3 regions of the Rhizobium azibense genome follow, and region 3 is predicted to be linked to each of the others. Evidence: riboswitches for the same ligand, from Rfam matches in the RefSeq annotation. Region 3 holds a riboswitch; each other region holds the start of a gene.
What was found. A riboswitch is a leader RNA that binds a small molecule or an ion and turns the genes downstream of it on or off. The one in region 3 is predicted to bind cobalamin.

Region 1 (8,147 bases), on a different contig from region 3:
GGTGATGCCAGTAAATGGAGGCGAAAGCATAAAGTAGCGCGTGGCTCGACTGCTGGATTGCCACGCCCCAAAGCAGCACCAGCAGGTGGGGCTGCCGCAGCGAACTGCCAGTGGCAGCCGGCAGGTCGACCGGCGTTCCGCGCCGGCGCGTCGGCCCGATGCGTGGACAGTGGATCGCCATCAGCATCGTCGCGACGAAGCCGAAAATCATCACCGGCAGCACCATCGAGCCACCCCAATGGCCGATCATCTCGCCGCCGATCAGGGTCGATGCGATGAAGGCGATCGAGCCCCATACGCGCATCGAGCCGTAGTCCAGTCCCCATCGGCGAACGCCAGAAATGACGATCGATTCGACGACCGGCAGGTAGGGCGCAAAGGTCGCTCCCTGCATACTGAAAACGATCAGGACCGGCCAGAAACTAGTCGTCCAGCAGAGCGCGACCGCCGTCAACAGCGACAGTCCGCCGGACCACAACAACACGTCGGCGCGCTCCTTCATTCGATCGGCATACATCGCGACGACCGGCGCGACGAGGACGCGCACCACCATCGGCACCGCCAGGATGATGCCGATTTCATGATCGGTGAATTCGTGGAATGCGAGCCAGACTGGAAAAAAGGGAAGAACGACACCGTTTACGGTCAGCGGTGCGCAATAAGACAGGGCGCTGAGCAGCCGGAAGCGCGGCGGCGCCTCCTCGCCTGTCGGAGCATTCTGTGCGGGAATCATCGTTGGACCTGCAGGAAACCAGATGGTTGCCTATCACATCAACCCAAGGTCTACTATGGCCAGAAATAGCCTTCCGGAAACGTTGTGAAAAAAGCTGAACTACTCCGCTTACAACCCATTCGCGCAAATCCCACTCAGTCCGGGTGCGCGCAGAGTGCCATACATTTTTGAGCCAAGCGCGATGGGTCACAGTCAGCTGGTTCGCTCGCCCGTCCAATAAACAAAAGGAACATACCTGTGTGCCGATTCAAGCTTCGCCGCCTCGACGGGAATGATGCGTGGTCTTTTAGGGAGATCCGCCTGGAGGCTCTCGCGAACCATCCAGAGGCATTTGGCGCGTCATGGGAAGAAGAGCAGCGCCAATCGGAGGCCCAATTCGCTGAAAGGCTCGAGAACGGTCTTGTGATCGGAGGGTTCTTTGATGACGGAATGCTTGCCGGAACTATCGGTGTGTCAAAATCCAAAGGCATCAAGACGCAACATGTCGGATCGATCTGGGGAATGTTTGTCCGTCAAACGGCAAGACGCACAGGGCTCTCACGCCGACTGCTGAGTGCGGCCGTCGACGAAGTTGGCACGACATTGCGCTCGCTCCGGCTCAGCGTGGTTTCGTCCAACGTTGCGGCGATCCGGCTTTACAGATCCATGGGTTTTAAAGAGTGGGCCGTCGAGGTCGAAGCTTTAAAGGTGGGTGATATTTACCATGACGAGATCCTCATGCGGCTGGAACTAGGCCCATGATAACCGGCGCCACAAGCAAGCTCGCTGCATCGACTGGATTCCGTGGGATATCGCTTCAATTTCAATATTCACAAATGAGATTCAGGCGGCCTGCGGCTCGAGTTCGCTGTCGCGATGCTCGAGCGCCATCGGGATGGCCTGAGCGTCGGCAATCGTGCTCCAGGTTATGAGTTCGAACGTGCCGTCCTCGTGCTCGGCAATTGCCGTACAGCTCTCCACCCAGTCGCCGGTGTTGATATAGCGCACGCCGTCCATGTCCTCGATCACAGCATGGTGGATATGGCCGCAGATGACGCCGTCGGCGCCGTGCTTGCGGGCTTCGTCGGCCACGACGCGCTGGAACTCGCCGATGAAATTGACGGCATGCTTCACCTGCAGTTTCGCCCAGGCGGAGAAAGACCAATAGGGCATGCCCATGCGGCGGCGGATCGCGGCCAGCACGACGTTGATCTTGATCGCCGTGTCATACGCCCAGTCCCCGAGATAGGCGAGCAGGCGGGCATTTCGCACGACGACGTCGAACTCGTCCCCATGCAGGATCAGGTATTTCTTGCCGTCCGCGCCGTCATGCATCATGCGCTCGGCGACTTCGATGCCGCCGAAATGCATCCCGGGGAAATCGCGGAGGAATTCGTCGTGATTGCCAGGGATATAGACGACGCGCGTGCCCTTGCGCGCCTTGCGCAGCAGCTTCTGCACGACGTCGTTGCAGACCTGCGGCCAGTACCAGCTGCGCTTCAGCCGCCAGCCGTCGACGATGTCGCCTACCAGAAATATCGTATCGGCGTCGTGATACCGAAGAAAATCGAGGAGGAAGTCCGCCTTTGCCGCCTTCGAGCCGAGATGCACATCGGAAATGAAGAGAGTACGGAAATGTCGAATATCCATATGTCTTTCACAAGCATCTTGCCTGCGTCCCATCGTTCATCTGGCCTTCCAAAATCAGACTCGTGTTTCAGGAAGATGACAGATGCGCGAAATGGCGCATTCGCAGCGCTCGCGAGTTTTCCGCTCGGATGCGAAATTCTGACTGTCCCAGCCAGCCGATTGTTGTATGGAGAGGTCTTCAAAAGATGTGAGTGCGCAAGCGGAGACGGCAATGGATCATCAGGAAAAATCCAAGACGGAGAAAGACGAGACCGGCGGAAACCTCGACGAACAGGCGCTTTTCTTCCATCGTTATCCCCGTCCCGGCAAACTTGAAATCCAGCCGATCAAGCCACTCGGCAACCAGCGCGACCTGGCACTCGCCTATTCGCCCGGCGTCGCAGCACCATGCCTTGCGATCCGTGACAATCCGGAGACGGCGGCTGATTATACCTCGCGCGCCAATCTCGTCGCCGTCATCTCCAACGGCACAGCGGTTCTCGGCCTCGGCAATATCGGCCCGCTCGCCTCCAAGCCCGTCATGGAAGGCAAGGCCGTCCTGTTCAAGAAATTTGCAGGCATCGACGTCTTCGACGTTGAAATCGAGGCGCCCACCGTCGACCAGATGGTCTCCACCATCGCCTCGCTCGAGCCGACCTTTGGCGGCATCAATCTCGAGGACATCAAGGCGCCGGAGTGCTTCGAGGTGGAACGCCAGCTTCGCGGGAAGATGAAGATCCCGGTTTTCCATGACGACCAGCACGGCACGGCCATCATCGTCGCCGCAGCGATCCTTAACGGACTGGAGCTTGCCGGCAAGAAGATCGAGAATGTGAAAATCGTCGCCTCCGGCGCGGGTGCCGCTGCGCTTGCCTGCCTCAACCTCCTGGTGACGCTCGGCGCGAAGCGAAAAAACATCTGGGTCCACGATATCGAAGGCCTCGTCTATGAAGGCCGCACCGAACTGATGGACGAATGGAAGGCTGTCTATGCACAGAAAAGTAAGATGCGTACGCTTGCCGACAATATCGGCGGCGCCGATGTCTTCCTGGGCCTTTCGGCTGCCGGTGTCCTGAAGCCCGACCTGCTGTCACAGATGGCGGAAAAGCCGCTCATCATGGCTCTCGCCAATCCGACCCCCGAAATTATGCCTGACCTTGCGCGTGCCGCCCGCCCGGATGCGATGATCTGCACCGGCCGCTCGGATTTCCCGAACCAGGTGAACAACGTCCTCTGCTTCCCCTATATATTCCGCGGCGCGCTTGATTGCGGCGCCACAGCCATCAACGAAGAAATGAAGATGGCAGCCGTTAAGGCCATCGCGGGACTTGCCCGCGAGGAAGTATCGGATGTCGCGGCTCGCGCCTATTCCGGCGAGACGCCCGTCTTCGGCCCGAATTACCTTATTCCCTCGCCCTTCGATCCGCGTCTCATCCTGCGCATCGCCCCGGCTGTCGCCAAGGCCGCGGCCGAGACGGGCGTCGCGTCGCGGCCGATTGCCGATTTCGACGCCTACCTCGATCAGTTGAACCGGTTCGTTTGGCGTTCAGGCTTCGTCATGAAGCCGATCTTTACCAGCGCCAAGCTTTGCGAGAAGAAACGCGTCATCTTCGCGGAGGGAGAAGACGAGCGCGTCCTGCGCGCGGCCCAGGTTCTGCTGGAAGAAAAGACCGGCGAGCCGATTCTAATTGGCCGCCCCTCGGTCATCGAGGCACGCCTCAAGCGGTTCGGCATCCGCATTCGCCCGAACATCGACTTCGCCGTGGTGAACCCCGAAGATGACCCGCGCTATCGCGACTATGTCGACGACTACTTCGCGCTCGTCGGCCGTGCTGGCATCAATCCGGAAGCCGCCCGCACGATCGTGCGCACCAACAACACGGTTATCGGCGCCTTGTCGGTGAAGCGCGGCGAGGCGGATGCCCTCATCTGCGGCGTGGAAGGTCGCTTCGACCGCCACTTGAAAGACGTCGGCCAAATCATCGGCAGACGGCCGGGTGCCTGCACCTTCGCCGGCCTCAGCCTGTTGATCACCCAGAAAGGGCCGGTCTTCTTCGCCGATACTTTCGTGAACTACAATCCGACCCATGAGGAAATCGCCGAGATCGCCGTTCTCGCTGCCCAGGAGGTTCGGCGCTTCGGCATCACTCCTAAGGCTGCGCTCATCTGCCATTCGAACTTCGGCTCACGAAACTCCGAGAGCGCACGCAAGATGCGCGATGCCCTGCAGCTCGTGCGCGATCGCGCCCCGGATCTGGAGGTCGATGGTGAAATGCAAGCCGGTTCTGCACTGTCGGAAGCGCTGCGCAAGCGCGCCATGCCGGATAGTTCGCTTGCCGGCGAAGCCAACCTATTGCTCTTCCCGAACCTCGATGCCGCCAACATCTCCCTCGGCCTCGTCCGTACCATGATGGATGCGCTCCATGTCGGCCCGATTTTGCTGGGAACTGCACAACCTGCGCATATCCTGTCGACTTCGGTCACCTCGCGCGGCGTTGTCAACATGGCGGCGCTTGCCGTCGTTGAGGCTTCTCAGCCGGCGTAAGTTGTCGCCAACTGCAAAAATGCGCTACTATTGCCTCGCCAGCTTGTTAACGGAAGCGGGTGTCGCGCCGCGCTCTGGCCCGACCTTGCTGCGGATGATGCCGTGAAACGCCGAAACCTGACCCTTGCGATCCTGCTTGTCCTGGCCGCGCCTGCTGCCGCGCAGACGAATGAGATCTGCGACGACCTGCGCGGCCGCATCGCCGATCTGCCCCAAGTCATCGGCAACGGCCCCGAAGTCCGCCAATATGCGAGCGCTATCGCCGAGCAGAATCTCGAGCTTAGAAAGGTCCGCAACGACCTGCGCGGCTACGGCTGCTCGGTGGACAGCATGGTCGTGATCGGCGGCGAGAATGCGGACTTTTGCAGCGAGCTCCAGCAGTCCGAGGCGCGCATGGTCGACAACATTCGATACCTTCAGGAGCGGCGTAACGAACTGCGCGATCAGGGCGGCGCCGATTATCGCGTCCGCCGCGAGCTGATGGCGGCGCTCGAAGACAACGGCTGCAACGACGAGCTCGATTATGCGCCCGACCCGCAGGCCTATGCACCGGCGCCAAGTCCAGAAGAACAGGCGATGCGGAGCGATACCTTCATTCCGCTTGGAGAAGGCGAACAAGGCGACATCCAATACGGCGTGCCGGACGGCGAGCTCATGTCGCATGTCAGCACCATGTGCGTGCGCACCTGCGACGGCGGCTTCTTCCCGATCACAACGAATGCAACGTCGATCGATTTCAACCGCGACGCAGCGACGTGTTCGAGAATGTGCCCGGGTATCGAGACGGAGCTTTTCTATCAAGACATCTCGAATACCGATGCCGCAAACATGATCTCGGCCTCGACCGGTGCGCCCTACAGCGCCATGCCGAATGCCTTTGCCTACAAGAACCGCGCGCCCGGCGAAAAGTCCTCCTGTTTGTGCAATCTCAGCGCCTATTACGAGAACATGCGCAAGAATCAATCGATCAGCGAACCGCCGACGAAAGGCTCGATCACCAGTATCAAGACGAAGCCGCCATCGGGCGCCGCCTCCACGCCTGCCCGCCAGCCGCAGGTGCCGGACCGCCCCTATGACCCGGCGAACAGTAAAGTCCGCCAGGTCGGTCCGCAGTTCCTCGCTGGCGATCAGGGTGCGATCGATCTCAAGAACCCCGCAACGCCCGGACCGCAGCCCCAGCAGAACTGACGCGTCGTTACTGGCTTCCCCATCGGTCGCAGAACACCAGGTCTTTCAGCGGCAGGCGCTGGCGCCAGCCTTTCACGGCAAGTTCCGGCGCTGTGTAAAGCTGATCGACATAACCCACACAAAGCCAGGCGACGATTTCGATCCGCTCTGGAATGCCGAGCAATTCCCGAATATCCGCATCGTGGAAGATGCTAACCCAGCCGACCCCGATGCCTTCGGCCCGGGCAGCAAGCCACAGGTTCTGCACGGCGCAGACTGTCGAATAGACATCCGTACGCCGATTGTGGGTGCGGCCGATGACTACCGGCCCTGCCCTGTCGGGATCGCAGGTGACGCAGATGCTGAGCGGCGCCTTCCGGATGCCTTCGAGCTTCAGGCTTGTGTACATATCCCGCCGCTCCTCTTCAAACATGTCGGCCGCTTCCCTGTTGGCGCGCGAAAACGCCTGCCAGGCGGCCTGGCGCACCTTCGGATCGCGGATCACGATGAAATTCCAGGGCTGCATGAAACCGACCGAGGGCGCGGCATGCGCCGCCCCCAGCAGCCGCGACACCAGATCGTCAGGCAGGGGATCGGGCAGAAACTGATCGCGCACGTCGCGGCGCGTTTCGATGGCTCTATAGACCGCGGCCCGGTCATCGTCGGAAAAATGGCCGGCCGGCACCAGGGAGCGGGCAAAAGGTTCAAGTTGCATCGTCAAATCCCCAACAATGCTTCAGCACCCGCGCACAGGCGCGCGAAGCGTCAAAACTTCGCCGCCGTCCACGCGGTTCGGTCTATCTTGTCAGGCCGGTCTTCTGACTTGGCGTCACCCGCTTGCCGCGGCCTTCCCGGCAGATGCCAGTGGCCATTGTTGCAGAAAGCGTCAGCCTCACAGCGTTGGGCACGTTCCGGTCCTTCACCGGATTCCCGATTCTCCTGCTGGATGCAGGCACCTGACGCAGTCTCTATCGTCCGAGTCGGCGGCTCGTTCAAGTCCCGGGGAAATAACGCACATAGGCAAATTCGTCACCATCAGGTGACCAGCAGGGTACATTGATCGTTCCCTGTCCGCCGAAGAGCTCGAACAGCGTGGTCAGGTTGCCGCCGTCTATGTCCATCAGCCGCAACCGCACATCGAGGTCGCGCGGATGATCGAAGACCTCCGGATCGTAGGAAAGGATCAGCACCTTGTCGTTCTTCGGCGAAGGATGCGCAAACCAGTTGCCATAATTGTCGAATGTCACCTGTTCCAGGCCGGTTCCATCCGGATGGATGCGCCAGATCTGCATGAGACCGGTGCGGCTGGAGTTGAAGTAGATCCATCTCCCGTCAGACGAATAATCCGGCCCGTCGTTTCGACCCTCGCCATGCGTCAGCCGTTTTTCGGGGCCACCATCGACGGAGATCGTATAAATGTCGAAGAGGTCGTCGCGAATGCCGCAATAGGCGAGCTCCCTGCCGTTCGGTGACCAACCGTGCCAATAGGAGGGCAGATTTTCGGTGATCAGCCGCGGCGTCCCGCCAGCCGCCGGCAGAATATAGATCGCCGACTTGCCGAATTCGGTCTTGTCGGAAATGACGATTTGCGTCCCGTCCGGCGAAATGCCGTGATCGTTATTACACTGCGTTGCAAAATCCGTATCGACCTGTTGGAGGCCGCCGGTACCGTCCGGCCGCAGCCGGTAAAGCAACCCGTCGCCATTCAACAGCACATAGCCGCCATCGGGCGAAAAATTCGGCGCCTCGATCAGCTTTTCCGTCTGGACGACAATCCGGCTTTCGCCGGTGCGAATATTGTAGATCTCGACCGAACTGCGCATGCATACTCCCGGATCTTGGGTTACCGGTCGCGGAACCGGTTGGTAATCGGGTAGCGGCGATCGCGCCCAAAGTTCTTCTTGGTTATCTTGACGCCCGGAGCCGATTGGCGGCGTTTGTATTCGGCGAGATAGAGCAAATGCTCGACGCGGTGGACGGTCGCCACATCATGCCCGCGCGCGAGGATCTCCTCGACCGCCATCTCCTTCTCGACGAGGCATTCGAGGATGTCGTCCAGAACCGGATAAGGCGGCAGCGAATCCTGGTCCGTCT
Region 2 (8,147 bases), on a different contig from region 3:
CGCAAGCGCCTGCAAATTTGTGGGCAACGATCTCGCGATCGGGAAAGGAAGCGGCTGGCGTCATCGGTCATCCATAGGTTCTTGCCATTGTCCGGCAGTCGTTCGACTAGCTATGCCGTCAGCCTAGGAGCTATAGCCTTCGCGAGGCTGGAATTGCTCAAAGTGCGGCCCTTACCCTTTCCGCGACGTCAGCCGTCATCCACCGTGTCCAGAGTTCGGGGTAGTTGCGCAGAAAATGCAGTGCGGCGTTCTCGCTGCTTTCTTGGTTTTCGTCCTGCCATGCCAGAACGTCGTTTATAGTGTTGTTGTCCCAGGTGCGGGAGCGAAAGTAGGCGAGTTCCGGACCGGCACGGTCGGCAAAGGCCTTGGTGACGACGGTAAAGGCTTGGGAGACGGGATAGGCGTTAAGCTGCGGACGCGCGCAGCCTTCGATCGCGGTGCAGGCCAGCCATTCCGCCCTGTCGTGGCTGACGCCCATACTAAGCAGTGTCATGTCATATTTGCCGAGGATCGCCGTTGGTGCCCAGTAATAGCCGAGCCAGCCGACCTTGGCGTCGAAGGCTGCGGCGATCGAATCGTCGAGGCTTTGCGGGCTTTCGCTGTCAATCAGCTCGAAACCGGCCTTCTCGCCGGCCAAGGCTCTGAAAAGATTGGCTGTCGAAATCCGGCAGCTCCAGCCCGGCGGACAATTGTGAACGGCGCCCTTGGAGGCATTTTTGGGTGCGGGGAAGAGGTCTGGCCGTTTCAGCGCATCCTGCACTGAGCGGATGTCGGGATTTGCATCGGCGATGAATTTCGGAATCCACCAGCCTTCGATTGCACCATCCGACAAAATCTCGGAGGCCTGGATCAGGCGCCCGCTCTTCACAGCCGCATCGAATTGAACCCTGACTGACGCGGTCCAGAGTTCGGGTGCGATATCGGGTTCGCCCTTCTGATCCATCGAAGCAAAAGTGGGCACCGTATCACCGGCTACCATCGTGACGTTGCATCCGTAGCCGTTTTTAAGGACGAAGCGGTCTATATTGGCGGCAATCGCCGCCGAGGCCCAACTCATCTCCGCAATCGAAACATTATCGCAATCAGCGCGCGCGGCGCGGGCGCCGGTAACGAGACATACCGCGATAAACAGCCAAGCCAGGATGATCTTCATTCCCTCGTTTCCCAGTTTCTGATGCTGACATGCAGAATACAAACTGCCCATCGGCTCGTTCAATGGATGCATGTGACAATTTCGCCGTCGCAATTTCAGGTTTCAGCCATTTTTGCATCGCCACCGCGGCCTGGAACATTCCATCACTTCCAGCCTACGCCTTTGACACGGCAATTGAAATCCGATTATGAGCGAATATTATTGAGCTAAGCAGCTGATTTGAATGCGCTAATATCCCCACTGATCCACAAGCGATAGCCTGTACCGAGCTGCCATCATGGGCTGCATGCGGATCGGGAATCGGCAAAATGTCGAAAAAAGTCGAAATCCGCCATTGCTGAGGTCCGTAATAACACTCCGGTAAGAATGTCGCGCTATCAGTTGAACCACGGCGGGGGACAACCGCCGCTTTCTCCGGATCAGGTAGTGCGTCCCGGAGAATACGAGTTTCGTCGTGTATTGGCGAATACGCCAGAGTTTTCGGCAAACCGCGCGCGCCCGCCAGCCCGCGCGGTTTTCGCATTTCAATCGGACGATTGACCGCGGATCATGCCGCGTTGTAGGCCTCATCGCATGACCAAGGCGATCATGTTGCAGGGAACCGGCTCGGATGTCGGCAAGACGGTGCTCGTTGCCGGGCTTTGCCGACTTGCGGCCAATCGCGGCCTCAAGGTGAAGCCTTTCAAGCCACAGAATATGTCGAACAACGCGGCCGTCTCCGATGACGGCGGGGAGATCGGCCGGGCGCAGTGGCTGCAGTCGCTTGCGGCGCGCACGCCCTCGTCGATACACATGAACCCGGTTCTCCTTAAGCCTCAATCCGAAAACGGCAGCCAGATCATCGTGCAGGGCAAGGTCTTTGGACAGGCTAGGGCACGAGACTACCAGATGTTGAAACCGCTGCTTCTTGAGCAAGTGCTAGAGAGCTTTGCGATCACGTTGGAAGGCGCCGATCTCGTCATCGTCGAAGGTGCAGGCTCGCCGGCCGAAATCAATCTACGTCCCGGCGATATTGCCAATATGGGCTTTGCCACCCGCGCCAAGGTGCCCGTCGTGCTCGTCGGCGATATCGACCGCGGCGGCGTGATCGCCTCTCTTGCCGGCACCCACGCAATCCTTTCGGACGACGACCGGGCGATGATTTCCGGCTATATCATCAACAAGTTCCGAGGCGATGTTTCGCTCTTTGATGACGGCAAGGCAGCCATCAATCGCTTCACCGGATGGCCGTGCTTCGGCGTGGTGCCCTGGCTGAAGGCTGCCGCGCGCTTGCCAGCGGAGGATTCGGCCGTGCTGGAGCGCCTCGCCAGGGGTGCTTCCGGTGCGTTGAAGATCGCCGTACCGGTTCTGCCGCGGATCGCCAATTTCGACGATCTCGATCCTCTGCGTGCCGAGCCGGATGTCGAGCTCGTCTTCGTGAAGCCGGGAGACCGGCTACCGGACGATGCAGCGCTCGTGATATTGCCCGGGTCGAAATCGACGATCGCCGACCTCGGTGACCTGCGCGCTGCCGGCTGGGACCGAGACCTGGAGGCGCACGTCCGGCGCGGCGGGCGCGTCATAGGCATCTGCGGCGGATATCAGATGCTCGGGCGCGTGGTTCGCGATCCGCTCGGCATCGAGGGGGCGAGCAATGCGACACCGGGTCTCGGATTGCTGGATGTCGAGACCGAAATGGCGCCTGAAAAGACCGTGCGGAACAGCCTGGCGGTTTCGGTCGAACACGGCGTTCCCCTTGCCGGCTACCAGATCCATCTGGGCGTGACGACCGGGCCGGACTGTGCCAGGCCATCAGCGGTGATCGACGGTGTGGCCGATGGCGCGGTATCTGTTGGCGGCCGGATCATGGGCACCTATCTGCACGGCCTGTTCGGCAGCGATGCCTATCGCGGCAAGCTTCTCGAAAGCTTTGGCCTATCCGGCCAACGGCGGAGCTACGGTCAAATCGTCGACCAGGCGCTCGACGAGGTCGCCGACGAACTCGAGACCCATCTCGACAATGCCTGGGTGGCGGGGCTCCTCGGCTAGATTTCGCCGGATACCTCGCGTCGTCTGCGGTCGAGCTCTTCACTGTAGCGGCGAAGCGTATAGCTTTCGCTGAGCTGGCCGACGACGCGGCGCTCGATCAGATTGTTGAGCACGGCGAGGGCCTCGCTCTCCGTCTTGTCGAAGATCGCCGCCGCCTGCTTTGCGTTCATCTGTGGCTGCAGGAAGTCGTTCCGGTAGCGAATGAAATCCTTCAGATCCTTGCCCTCGTCGTAGGTGTCGACCGGGCTCGCGTAGATTTCCGGAACGAGCACGATGCCGGCATATTTGTCGGAGTCGTCGACGAGGATGACGCGCTGCCTCGATCCGATCGGGAAGGCCTTCTTGAAATCTTCAATCGTGATGCTGGCCTTCGCCGTTTTCACGTCCGAGCGCATCAGCTTGTCGACCGTCAGATTGCGGATCCAGCCGACATCATGGGCGCTGCGGATGCTTTCGCCACGAAGATGGAAACGCCATGTCGCGAAAGAGTAACCGAACGTGTTGCGAACGACGAGCGACGAGGTGATGACGGCTGCAAGTACCAGCGCGGTGATTGGAAAGTCCCCGGTTATTTCGAGCGCCAGGAAAGTCATCGTCAGCGGCCCTCCGATGACCGCAACGGCGAGCGAACTCATGCCGACCACGGCATAGATCACGGGCGTCAGCGTCGCATGGGCGAAATAGGGGGCACAATAGGCGAAAAGCTTGCCGAGCAGCGCGCCCATGAAGAGCGAGGCGAAGAAGAGGCCGCCCCTGAAGCCGGAACCGATGGAGATCGCCGATGCGAAGGACTTCAGTAGGAGAAGGCCGACCAGGATCGGGACGGCAACATCACGGCCAAGGTTCAGATGCAGCGCGCCGTGGCCCGCTGAAAGCACCTGCGGTGTAATCATCGCCAGAAGGCCGACGACGATGCCGCCGAGCGCCGGGCGAAGCGGCGTCGGAACGGAACTTTTACGCGCCATCTCCTCGATGAAGGCCACGCCCTGCATGATCAGGATGCCGACGCCGGCGCAGAAGGCGCCAAGCAACAGGGCAGGGATATAATCAGCCGGAACCACCGTGCCGAATTCACCGACATCGATCATGAAATCGCTTCCCGCCAGCAGGCGCGCGACGAGCGTCGATACGAGGGCGGAAACGACGACCGGCGTCAGTGAAACGATCGTGTAGGTGCCGATGATGAGCTCGAATGCATAAAACGCGCCTGTCAGTGGTGCGTTGAAGGCCGCGGCAATCGCTCCCGCCGCGCCGCAGCCGACAAGGACGCGCAGATCGGCACGGCGGAGCTGAAGCTTCAGCCCGAGTTTGGAGGCGATACCCGCCGCGAGCTGAACGTAGCCGGCCTCCAAGCCGACGGAGGCGCCGAAGCCGTTCGAAACCAGATTCTGTACGGCGACGATGATGCTATCTGTCAGCGACAGCCGTCCGCCATGCAAAGCGTTGGCTTCGATGGGATCGACCATAGGCTTCTTGCGGGTTCGCGCGAGAATGAAAAACAGAAGGCCGAGCAGAACCCCGCCGCAGACCGGCGCCATCAGGAGCAGGAATTTGTCGTTTGTCTGCGATGAGCTCAGCCGTTCGATGTCGCTGATACCGAAGATCAAGCGATGCAGTTCGCGCGAGACAAGGCTCATGCCGGTGACAGCCAGGCCCGACGTCACGCCGACGGCGATGCCGGCGAAGACCATGCCCATTTCACTGCGGCGGGCAAGCGCACGGAGCCTCCCGGCGTCGAGCAGGCGGTAGAGCCGGTAGAGGCGCGGGAAATTCGATTTCGTGAGCATGTGCAAAGAACTAGATGGCGGCCAACAGCGTCAAGGGCTATACGGGCGCTTGCTCCCGAAATGTGGCGAAAGCCCGGCGCGAAACGGACCGAGAATTGGAAGCTGTTTGCCGCGGGTTTCATTTGAGTGGGCACAATTGACTTCGGAAGGCGGCTTGCCTAACGATGAATATTCTTACGGATGGTTCCGGGGCTGCAGATGCTGTTCCGGATGAAAAGGGAATGTGAAGGGACGGACCCACGCCGGGCGTCTTCATCACAGCCGACCCCGCGACTGTAGAGCGGTCAGGGTCTTCCATCCGGCGTCGGGTCGGGTCACGGCTGTTTTGCATGTTGCGGAGCAGGTGAAGCGGCTGCGGCGCCGGAAAAGCCACTGGAAATGCATTGTGATCAGCCGGGGCAGGACGCCTCCATTTCTACGAATCGTCCGCCTTTTCACAAGATCGCAACCGGGAAGGCGAGGCAGATCCGCTGGCGCGGTCAGGGCGACCTTAGGTGGTCGCCCTGTCGGCCGACACCCGCGAGCCAGGAGACCTGCCATGCGTGCCGGGCGAAGAGCTCATTCTGGGGCATTGTTCCCCGCTGCCAGCACGGAGGTTGTCATGGCTCAACGATGGAATTCCATGCCGTATTTCGCGGCGTCTTTGAGGGATGCGGCACTTTCGACTTTCCGCACTCCTGTCGTCACAGGAACGCAAACAGTCCTGTTGAAAGGATCTTCTGAGCCCAAGGACCTGGAGGCGCTCAGCTCCTGTGACAGGCGCAGGAACGAGGGTTGGCTGCGCTATGCCTCCGCAGTGCCATCCCTTACCCCACAGGTCTCCAGATGAACCGTTCCACACGCGGCACCGCCTTCGTCCTGGGGGGCGCCCGTTCCGGCAAGTCCCGATTTGCCGAGCAGCTGATTGCCGACAGCGGGCTTGAGCGCCACTACGTCGCGACGGGCCGGGCCTGGGACGAGGAGATGCATCAGCGCATCGAGAGCCACAAAACCGAACGCGGCCCATTGTGGAGGACGCATGAGGAGCCTCTGGAGCTTGTCCCGCGTCTTTCCATTATCGACCGCGAGGGCCGGGCGATTCTTGTTGATTGCCTGACGCTTTGGGTCACCAACCTGATTATGGAGGAGCGCGACATGGCGGCGGAATTCGCAGCACTTGCCGCTTGGTTGCCCAATGCAAAAGCGCGGCTCGTCGTCGTTTCCAATGAAGTCGGCCTCGGCATCGTGCCGGAAAACCGCATGGCGCGGGATTTCCGCGACCATGCAGGACGGCTGCACCAGATAATGGCGGCGCAAGCCGCGGAAGTGTATTTCATCGCGGCCGGTTTGCCGCTGAAAATGAAGGGTTGAACCCATGAGCCAGCAGAAGATCCCCGCAACCGTCATCACCGGCTTCCTCGGCGCCGGCAAGACTACCATGATCCGCAACCTGCTTTCCAACACCGGCGGCAAGAAGATCGCGCTGATCATCAACGAGTTCGGCGATCTCGGCGTCGATGGCGATGTATTGAAAGGCTGCGGCGCGGAAAACTGCACTGAGGACGATATCATCGAGCTGACCAACGGCTGCATCTGCTGCACCGTTGCCGACGATTTCATCCCGACGATGGCGAAGCTTCTGGAGCGCGCGCAACGCCCAGACCACATCGTCATCGAAACCTCCGGCCTTGCCCTGCCGCAGCCCCTCGTTGCCGCCTTTAACTGGCCGGATATCCGCAGCGAAGTAACCGTCGATGGCGTCATCACAGTCGTCGACAGCGCGGCCGTCGCTGCCGGCCGTTTTGCCGACGATCACGAGGCGGTGGAGGCGCGCCGCGCAGACGACGTCTCGCTCGATCATGAGAGCCCGATCGAAGAACTGTTCGAGGACCAACTGGCCTGCGCCGATCTCATCGTGCTCAACAAGACAGATCTCCTTGACGGCGAAGGGCTCAGTCGCGTGCGCCACGAAGTGACCTCCCGCATCGCCCGCAAGCCGGCGATGATCGAGGCGAGGAACGGCGAGGTTCCGGCAAGCGTGCTGCTCGGCCTCGGCATCGGTACTGAAGAGGACATCGGCAACCGCAAGTCCCATCACGAGCTGGAGCATGAGGACGGCACGCCGCACGATCACGACGAGTTCGACAGTTTTGTGGTCGAGTTCGGCCCGATCGGTGATCCGGCAGGCTTCGCCGAGAAGCTGAAAGGCGTGATTGCCGAGCACGATATTCTGCGCCTCAAGGGCTTTGCCGATGTCCAGGGCAAGCCGATGCGCTTGCAGGTCCAGGCCGTCGGCAGCCGTATCGACCAGTATTTCGACCGCGCCTGGGTGCCGGGCGAAGCGCGCGGCACGCGGCTTGTGGTGATCGGCCTGCACGAGATGGATCAGGACACCGTCCGCAGGTCCATCCAGGCACTCGTCTAAGGCTCGGCCATGCATCTGCTGCTTGCCCAGAGGGGAACGATCAGCGACGGCGACGAGGCGATCGACCTCGGCCAATCGCCGGCCGACATCCTGTTCCTGTCTGCGGCGGATACCGAGCTTGCGGCGATCGCCGCAGCTCACGCGCAAGGCTCAAGGTCCTTCACGCTCCGGCTCGCCAGCCTGATGAGCCTCAAGCACCCAATGTCCGTCGATGCCTATATCGAGCGCACGGCAAGCTGCGCAAAGCTTATCATCGTCCGGGCGCTTGGCGGCGCGAGCTACTTCCACTACGCGCTGGAGGCGCTGCATGCCTGCGCGGCGCGGCATGGTGCGTTGATTGCGGTCCTGCCTGGGGATTCGAAGCCGGATGCCGGATTGACGCCATTTTCGAACGTGCCGCTTGACGATCTCAACGCGCTCTGGGGCTATCTGATCGAAGGCGGCGAGGGGAATTCGCGAAGTTTTCTCGATTACGCGACGGCGATGCTTTCCGGCGGCGAGAAGCCGGGCGCAGCCGCGCCACTGATGAAGGCGGGCATCTGGTGGCCGGGTCGAGGCGTGATTGGAGTTGAGGAATGGAAAATCTTTTCCGCGCCCGGTATCCAAGACTCGAAAAAAGAGGCCGGATTCAAACCGATCGTCGCCATCAGCTTCTACCGTGCGCTCGTGCAAAGCGGCGAAACGGCGCCCGTCGAAGCGCTCATAGAAGCGCTGGCGGCGGAAGGACTGCGCCCTTTGCCGGTTTTCGCCTATAGTCTCAAGGATCCGCTATCTA
Region 3 (8,147 bases):
CCGCGAAAGTCTCTGCCGACCGTCTCTACATCCAAACGCTCAAGGAACGTCTCACGCTCACCCGCCGCGACATCTCAAAGCTTGTCCAGGCAGCGATCAGTGAAGAGCTTCCCGGAGACTGGCAAGCGGTGAACGGACGGTTTCACGATATCCTGAACCAATTGCCGCGCAAAGCCGGCGCCCATGCGGTTGCCTCCACATTGGATCTCCTCGACGCATTGCGCGATGAAATCGTCAAGCGACTGGAAACACTCATTAAAACGGACGATCTGAGCGCCAATGACTCACAAAATGAGCGGCACATACAGATAACAGAATCCGAATCTAATCTTGAATCTGAAGCCGCGGTTAAGATTCCGACCCCTGAGTTGACTGCAGTAAACTCGGCAATGATTGAGGCAGCAAACGAAGGACACGGTGAACTCCCTCGACTTCCGGCAGGAACCAACACCACATCCACACTATTTCCACTCTCCCTCGTTCTGCAGGCATGCCCGGAAGTGCGCAGCTACGGACCTGATGGAACTGTCAGAACATGGCAAGACCTCATTGCAGCAGGCGCTATCGTCAGTTCAATGCTTCATATCAGTCCCTCCGCATACAGGGACGCCTGCAGGGTCATGGGTCCGCAAGCGGCCTCAGCCGTGCTTGCCTGCATTTTTGAACGGTCGGGGACGATCAATTCAGCCGGCGGTTATTTGCGCGACCTCACCCGGCGTGCCCAACGCGGAGAGTTTGCGATCGGATCAATGCTAAGAGCACTCGCAAGGACACAGGAACATCATGACGCCCCTCACTGAGTTTACCGCAGTAAACTCGCACTTGACCGGCCGCAAAAACACAGTCCCGCAACGTTCATTGGCGCGATGCCGCATCCACCTGACTTCGGCGCTTCCTCATTTGCCGGCACGCCCAACGCTAAGGGTTGCGGTCCGGCCGAAGCGATCAAAGCCTCGTAGGCCATCCTGCCTGCCCGCACTGATGGGCGAGGCGCTGCAATCATATTTCAGGCCCAACCAAGCTGCTTCCTCGGGTCTGCAATAGGCGGAGTGTACCCGCTCCTCGACGCAGCATGAGCGCTTAACCGAGCCGGCGGCGCGACTTCAAACACCCTCGGGCGAAGCGATGGAATTGCGATAACATCGAAATTCGAGGGTCCGGCACCGATGGAAAAACTGAGGAGGCGCGTCATTCATTCGGGCACGAGAAATCAAGGGATTGCAAGGGCTGAAACGGGAGCCGCAGTGACCGAACGAAATGTCGTGATTGTTTCCGTTAGATGTTGAATAGTCTGTGATAACAAACTGTTAGAGATCGGCTAAACTTGATCCGATCTCCCGGAAATCATGCTGCTATGGTACCTAAACGAGGCCCTATGGTCAAGGAACGCATCACGTCAGGCGCCTCAGGTCGGCAGATGCGACATCGAACCAACCTTTCGGCAAAACCGGTGGCGCACACAGGTCGACGGCAGCCATTGAAGCGGACATCGCTCCAGACAGGCAGGAGAGAATGCTGCCTGCCCCGCGCCATCATCCCATCCCTTGCGTCGACGCGTCCGTCGTCAACGGGTGAGATACTGGATGTAATGCCTGCCGTGAACCCTCGACTTCTCGATATGAGCCCGGACCCCAAATACATCCCGAACGAGCTCTTCGGTCAAAACCGCTTCGGGGGTCCCCGCAGCAACCACGCGGCCGTTACAAAGCACGGCCAGGCTGTCGCAGAACATTGCCGCCAGATTGAGATCATGCAATGCGATGACGCAGGTGACCGGAAGCGTCGTGACGAGAACCAGCAGCTCCAGCTGATGCTGGATGTCGAGATGATTGGTTGGTTCGTCAAGCAGCAGTTCGGTCGGCGTCTGCGCAAGCGCGCGAGCAATGTGCGTGCGCTGGCGCTCTCCGCCTGACAGCGTGCGCCATAGCTGCAAGGCCTTGGCCGTCATGCCGACCTGTTCCAGTGCCGCATCGACCGCGTCTTCGTCTGTCTTGTCCCACGGGGAGAGAGCGCCTCGATGCGGCGTTCGCCCGAGGCGCACGACATCCTTGACCGAAAGGTCCGCATCGGTTGTCGCTTGCTGCTCGACCAGTGCGATACGCTGGGCAATCTCGCGACGCGCCATGGTGCTGATATCGCTCTCGCCCAGTCTGATGACCCCGCTCTTGACTTGCCGCAGCCGGCAGATGAGACGCAGAAGGCTCGATTTGCCAGAGCCATTGGGTCCGAGCAGACCCAGTGTCTTGCCCGGCGCAACATCAAGGCTGACGCCATCGACGATTACCGTACCGCCAGCGCACCAGGCGACATTGCGCATCGATATGCTCATAGAGGCCTCCTTGCCTTGTAGAGGATGACAGCGAAGACGGGAGCGCCGAAAAGTGCCGTTACCACGCCAATTGGAAGCACCTGCTGCGGGATGATCGTGCGCGAGACGACATCGGCAAGTACCATGAAGATCGCCCCGATCAACGCAGTTGTCGGCAGTAACCGCTCGTGAGCCGGACCAACCAGAAAGCGCGCCGCGTGCGGAATGACAAGACCAACGAAGCCGATCGAACCGACGATGCTGACGACGGCAGCGGTCAGCACGGCCGTCAGTCCAAGAAGGGTAAGACGCACCCGCTTTACCGGTACGCCGAGCGCTGCGGCAGAGTCCGTACCGAAGGCAAAGGCATCCAGCACACGTGCGTGAAGCATGCAGATAACAAAGCCGCCGGCGGCAATGGGGGTGACGAGCAAGACATCCGTCCAGCGCACGCCGCTGAGGCTCCCGAGCAACCAGAACATGATCCCCCTTGCCTGCTCGGCATTGGCCGAGGTCGTGACGATGTAGGACGTCAGTGCGTTGAAGAGCTGCGAACCGGCAACGCCTGCCAGGATGATGCGATCGGCGCCGCCGCCTGCGCCGGCGGCCAGAAGCGAGACGAGACCGAAGGCTGCCACCGCACCGAAAAAAGCTCCGGTGGAAAGGGTCAGAACGCCGGACCCGATGCCGAAGATCATGATGGCGACCGCGCCGGTCGAAGCGCCCGCCGAAATGCCAAGTACATAAGGTTCGGCAAGCGGATTGCGAAGCAGGGCCTGCAGTATGGCGCCCGTCATTGCAAGAGCCGCGCCGGAACCTGCTGAGACCAGGGCGCGGCTCAGCCGATAGTCCCAGATGATACCCTCATGGATCGGCTTGATCGCGAAGGAGGTGCCGAACATTCGGTTGGCAACAGCTTCTGCAATCGTCCGCAGCGGTATGGCGATTTCGCCGATCGACAGGGCAAGGCCTATCGCCAATGTCAGTGCAGTCATTGAAAGCAGGGACAAGACGGCAAAGCCGCCCCATCCGTTGCGCGGCCCGGCGTCCTTGCTCACTTCGCCAGTCCAAACTGCCTTATGGCTGCTGCAAGCGTTTCGATGCCGTCGACAAGGCGGATCGATGGGCTCATTGCCTGCGAGTCCATGACGACCACGTGTTTGTCTTCCACAGCGCTGATCCTGCTTGCCACAGGATCGGTGTTCAGAAACCTAAGCTTGATGGCCGGATCGTCGGCAGCGTAGCGGCGACGGTCCATCCCGGCGATGACGATGATTGCAGGATTAAGACCGGCGACCGTTTCCCAGCCGACCAACGGCCATTCCTCGTTCGTGGCAATCACGTTCTTTGCCCCAAGGGCCTGCATGATATAGGCGGGCGCGCCGTTGCGGCCGGCCATGAAGGCCTCCCCGTCGATTTCCTTGCTGGAGAACCAGAATACGACCGGAATATCCGTCACCCTTGCCCCGGCCACCGATGCAATCGCCTTATCCTCACGTTCCTTCAGCCTTGCGACCAATGCCTCGCCGCGGTCCTGAACGTCAAAGATCGCGGCAAGTTCGGAAATCATCTGATAGATGACTTCGGTCTTCAGCATTTCCTTGCGGACACCATCACCACCCGTCGTATTGTCCTTGGCGGCGCAATCGGCCGGCGCGACATAGGTGTTGATGCCAAGCTTCGAAAACTGATCGTAGGTTCCAACCGAGCCGTTCGGGCCGACATGCCACTCGAATTCGGCGGCAACCAGGTCGGGGCCAGTTGCCACCACCGCCTCGAAGCTCGGATCATTGTCGGCGAGCCGCTTGATTTTGCTGTTTTCCGCATCGAATTGTTTGAGCACTGGGCTGAACCAGACAGCCGTTCCCGTGACACGATCCGAAAGGCCGAGCGACAGCAGGATTTCGGTCATCGCCTGGCCGATCGATACGACCTTGTCCGGCGCCCTATCGAAGGTGACGGATCGGCCGCAATTGGCAATTGTCAGGGGGTAGCTGGTCGGAGCGGCAAAAGCGGCTGCAGAAATCGAAGAGGTTGCCAACGCCGCGAAGGCAAGGCGCAGAATGAACCGCCGAAGTTTTGGATCGGATGACATGGAAACACTCGTAGGGAATTGAGGATACGTCGGCACGGCGGCCTGAACGCTCCGATGTTATGGTCACCGGCCATACGGGCGTGCGAGCCGACCGGCACGACAGGCTCTTGACCGGCAGCGGCTATGGTTTATTGAAAAGAGCGATCCGTTCCGTCTCACGCGCAAGGGGCCCGCGCCGATCAGGGGCGTCAAAAGGAATCATCTCGTCTCCTGTTCCGGGCAACCCCGCCCGTTCAATTGGATCTCTCTTTGACGGCAGGTCTCCTGGCTCGCAGATATGCGCCGAACCATCTGCCTTCCCGTGAGAACCAGCTCACAGTGGCATGGCGCTTGGCGCCACGAGGATGATCGGCAATCCGCTTACAGTTGCGGGGGCAGCCACGGTCTTGGTCCCTTTTGGGTCGTCCGCACCGTGTTCCCTATTAATCCCCTCGGCGTCTACTTCGGGGAACCGTCGCGCTCAGTTATGCCGAGCGCAACCGCCACGTCAAGCCGTAGATCCAAGCAGGATCAATGCACGGCGCCTGATCCCCCGACGGCGACGATGCTGAAAGGCAATCCCTCGACCGGGATGGTCCGAATCTCTTTCATGGTCTCAATATCGATCACCCGCACAACGCTATGGCGAGGATCGGTGATTGCAATCTGATCGCCCGCAACTGCGAGCCGCGGGCGCGGATCGCGCCAGTGACCATCCTTGCTGTAAGGCTCGGTGACGCGGGTCGACATCGTGATTTGACCGCTTAGAACGTCGACAAGATGCAGGTGCCCGTCCTCGGTCAGTACATAGGCATTCTTGACCCTCGCAGGATCGAGCGCGAAATCGATACGCCGGGTCGGCAGGTCGACCAAGCGATACGGCTCGGTGTTGTCTGGGTCGATCAGGGCAATCTTGTCCTCGCCGTAGTTGCCCAGGAAAAATTGCATCGCCTTACCGCCGAGCAAGGCCGTCACTTTTCCCTTCGGCAGCTTGTCGCCATATTCCAGCATTTCAAGTTGCACGGTCTCATCCTTGCCAGGCCGCGCTATCAGGACGCCTTCCTCGCAGCCGAAGGCAACGAGCTTTGCCGAGAAGGCTTCTCCGTGCAGCGCCGTGCAGGGTGTGATGCCTCCGACCTGTCTTCCGTCTGCGCCGAGAACACGTAGGCCCAGGCGCGGCGGCAGTTCATCCGGTTTGGTTTGCGCGTCGGTATCGGGAACCGAGACCAGCATGTTGCGCCCCATGGGCACGGCGACACCATGGTGAGGTGCCGTCGCGTCGATGAGCGTTTCGGATGCTGCGCCTTCCAGCAGATCTTCTTCAGAAACGAGCTTGGCTTTGCCTTCCCGATCGTAGAACAATACCACGTCGTCGCCATGCATGACGGCGTGGACCGGCCGCTTCCCGTCGAGTGCGGTCTGCAGCAGCAAAGGTGCGGATGTTTCCAGATCGCGATGCTCGCCGTGGTCGGAAATCGTCAAACCGGTTTTGATTACCTGGACGGCATTGGCCTCTGATTGGACGGCGAAAACGGTCTGGCCGGAATGACTGGCGGCCAGCGCCGCATAACCCTTTAACCCAAACTCGCCGATCTGTTCACCGGTCTTGGCGTCGAATGCACGAGCGATGGGTGCCGTGTGGTCGGCGATGAACAGGCGCCATGTCTGCTGTTCCTCTTCAGCGGAGGCCGGGTTCACCAAGAGGCTTGCAGCAAAGGCCCCGGCGATCGTCAATCTGGGTAACACAGGAAATCCCTCCTCTGATATGTAATAACATTACAATCTCTAGCGAAGTTCGCGAAACATGTCCACTCGTTGACGACAAAGATATCCGCCTTTGTATGATCGACCTGGTCGACCTGAACGACCTGGGAGGTCGGAGGCGCTAATCACCCCAGGAACCGCCGGTTCTCCTTCACGATCTCATTTTCGCCGCGTCGCTTGGGCTTCAGGGAGGCGATCATGGCCGATCAGGTGGCCTCTTGACTGTTTCATACCTGCGCCGCTCAACGAGCAAGCCAAAACAACGGGTTGATACGATCGACAGGTTCGCCAGACGTGTCGATGAAATCCTGAAATAGCGACAGGATCCACGCCAATATCATTTGCGACCGCCTGCGAGTTGTTCGCCAAGCTGGCGCAAAGGGAGCGCCTCGATATCATTGCCAAGAGGATACGCTTCGCTGCCTGGGTACACCACGATGCGGCGATCCGGCTCCAGATCGAGGCAGGCGTGGTGGAAACCCCGCTCTAGCTTTGGCGTGAGGCTTCTCTTGATCTCGATCGCCCAGCGGCGTTCACCGGGCAAGGTGACAACAAGGTCGATCTCGGCGCCGGCCGAGGTGCGATAGAAATTGGCGTGGGCACCCTCTGGCATAACTGCATGAAGGGTTTCGATCACGAAGCCTTCCCAACTCGCTCCGGCCACGGGGTGGCCGAGGACATCATCAAGCGTGGTCAAACCAAGCAGACTGTGGAGCAGGCCGGAATCGCGAACATAGACGCGCGGCGATTTCACCAGGCGCTTGCCGGCATTGCTGTGCCAGGGCTCGAGCCGACGCACCAAAAGCAGATCCACCATGAGGTCGAGATAAGAAGCGACTGTCTTGCCGTCGACACCGATTGCGCGGGCGAAGTCCGCCGCATTGAGGAGGCCTGATTGGTGATGAGCGAGCATCGTCCAGAAGCGGCGTAGCGTTTCGGCTGGGATCCTCGGACCCAGAAGAGGGATGTCACGCTCGAGATAGGTCCGGATGAAATCGATGCGCCAGCGTTGGCTGACGGTGTCGTTCGCCGCCAGAAGGCTGTCGGGGAAGCCTCCTCTAACCCAAAGCTTGTTAAGTTCGCCGGCTCCGACCTCGAGGCCGTCTATGGGTGCGAGTTCCAGATAGGCGATCCGACCGGCCAGGCTCTCGCCAGACTGTTTCAGGAGATCCATGGAGGCCGAGCCAAGCAACAGGAAGCGGCCGCTGCGCAGTCCCATCCGTCGCCCCCGGTCGATCAGACCGCGAAGGTTCTGGAACAGCTCCGGGACGCGATGGACCTCGTCGAGGATAACGAGTTTGTCCTCGTGTTCGGCAAGATAGAGTTCCGGCTCGGCGAGTTTGGCACGATCCGATTCGGATTCGAGATCGAGATAGATGGACGGCCGTTGCTCGCCGACCTCCAATGCGAGGGTGGTTTTTCCTACCTGTCGGGGCCCGAGCAAGGCAACCGCTGGATTGTTATCGAGGAGCTCGACGAGCTCTGCTCTCTTCCGTCTTGGTATCATCATCCTCGCAATTATGGAGCTACGATCCACAATTGCAAGGTTATTTAGGGTGATGAGCCTTGCAAATCCAGAAGATCTTGATAACTGTTCGCTTTCAAATCGTCTCTTATGCAGACACCGAAAGGTCAGGTACTCCCAGTCCGACGACCGGATTTTGCTGTTTTCTTGTCCGGGAAACTGGCGCCCCTTGCGTGCCGATATTGCCCGTCGCTGGATGGCGCTCACGCCTCGATCGGCACGACTGGGCTTGATTGACGAAAATTGGATCAAGACGGTCCCCTTTACGCTTTGCCCGTAAGGCAAGCGTGTGCGCGGCTTTTTTGCTGAGCACTTTGACTCTGGCCGCCGCCGCTCCATTGTTCCGTTCATGATCTACTTTACGAGTGACACCCATTTCGCCGATCCACGTGTGCTGCGGATCGACCGCAGGCCGTTCCCCGATATGGCAGAGCACGACGTCGCGCTGATCAGGAACTGGAATGCCATCGTCGGAA

Region 1: it holds a riboswitch for cobalamin, as region 3 does, so the genes downstream of both, bluB (5,6-dimethylbenzimidazole synthase) here and EV130_RS01455 (ABC transporter substrate-binding protein) in region 3, are expected to answer to the same signal.
Region 2: it holds a riboswitch for cobalamin, as region 3 does, so the genes downstream of both, cobU (bifunctional adenosylcobinamide kinase/adenosylcobinamide-phosphate guanylyltransferase) here and EV130_RS01455 (ABC transporter substrate-binding protein) in region 3, are expected to answer to the same signal.

Annotation. Positions count from the first base shown of each region.
Region 1 is NZ_SMBJ01000005.1:488,510-496,656, reverse strand. It holds gene EV130_RS15660 (MFS transporter) at 1-733, opposite strand, end outside; gene EV130_RS15655 (GNAT family N-acetyltransferase) at 971-1,474, shown strand; gene EV130_RS15650 (UDP-2,3-diacylglucosamine diphosphatase) at 1,556-2,362, opposite strand; gene EV130_RS15645 (NADP-dependent malic enzyme) at 2,574-4,886, shown strand; gene EV130_RS15640 (DUF2865 domain-containing protein) at 4,989-6,074, shown strand; gene bluB (5,6-dimethylbenzimidazole synthase) at 6,082-6,768, opposite strand; cobalamin riboswitch at 6,845-7,028, opposite strand; gene EV130_RS15630 (TolB family protein) at 7,046-7,876, opposite strand; gene EV130_RS15625 (NAD+ synthase) at 7,897-8,147, opposite strand, start outside.
Region 2 is NZ_SMBJ01000005.1:337,706-345,852, forward strand. It holds partial or broken gene EV130_RS14895 (hypothetical protein) at 1-64, opposite strand, end outside; gene EV130_RS14900 (glycine betaine ABC transporter substrate-binding protein) at 158-1,153, opposite strand; gene EV130_RS14905 (cobyric acid synthase) at 1,727-3,181, shown strand; gene EV130_RS14910 (chloride channel protein) at 3,178-4,968, opposite strand; cobalamin riboswitch at 5,133-5,523, shown strand; gene cobU (bifunctional adenosylcobinamide kinase/adenosylcobinamide-phosphate guanylyltransferase) at 5,794-6,318, shown strand; gene cobW (cobalamin biosynthesis protein CobW) at 6,323-7,372, shown strand; gene cobN (cobaltochelatase subunit CobN) at 7,382-8,147, shown strand, end outside.
Region 3 is NZ_SMBJ01000001.1:299,712-307,858, forward strand. It holds gene repC (plasmid replication protein RepC) at 1-800, shown strand, start outside; gene EV130_RS01445 (ABC transporter ATP-binding protein) at 1,565-2,329, opposite strand; gene EV130_RS01450 (FecCD family ABC transporter permease) at 2,326-3,303, opposite strand; gene EV130_RS01455 (ABC transporter substrate-binding protein) at 3,363-4,403, opposite strand; cobalamin riboswitch at 4,641-4,874, opposite strand; gene EV130_RS01460 (metallochaperone AztD) at 4,914-6,128, opposite strand; gene EV130_RS01465 (ATP-binding protein) at 6,484-7,653, opposite strand; gene EV130_RS01470 (metallophosphoesterase family protein) at 8,021-8,147, shown strand, end outside.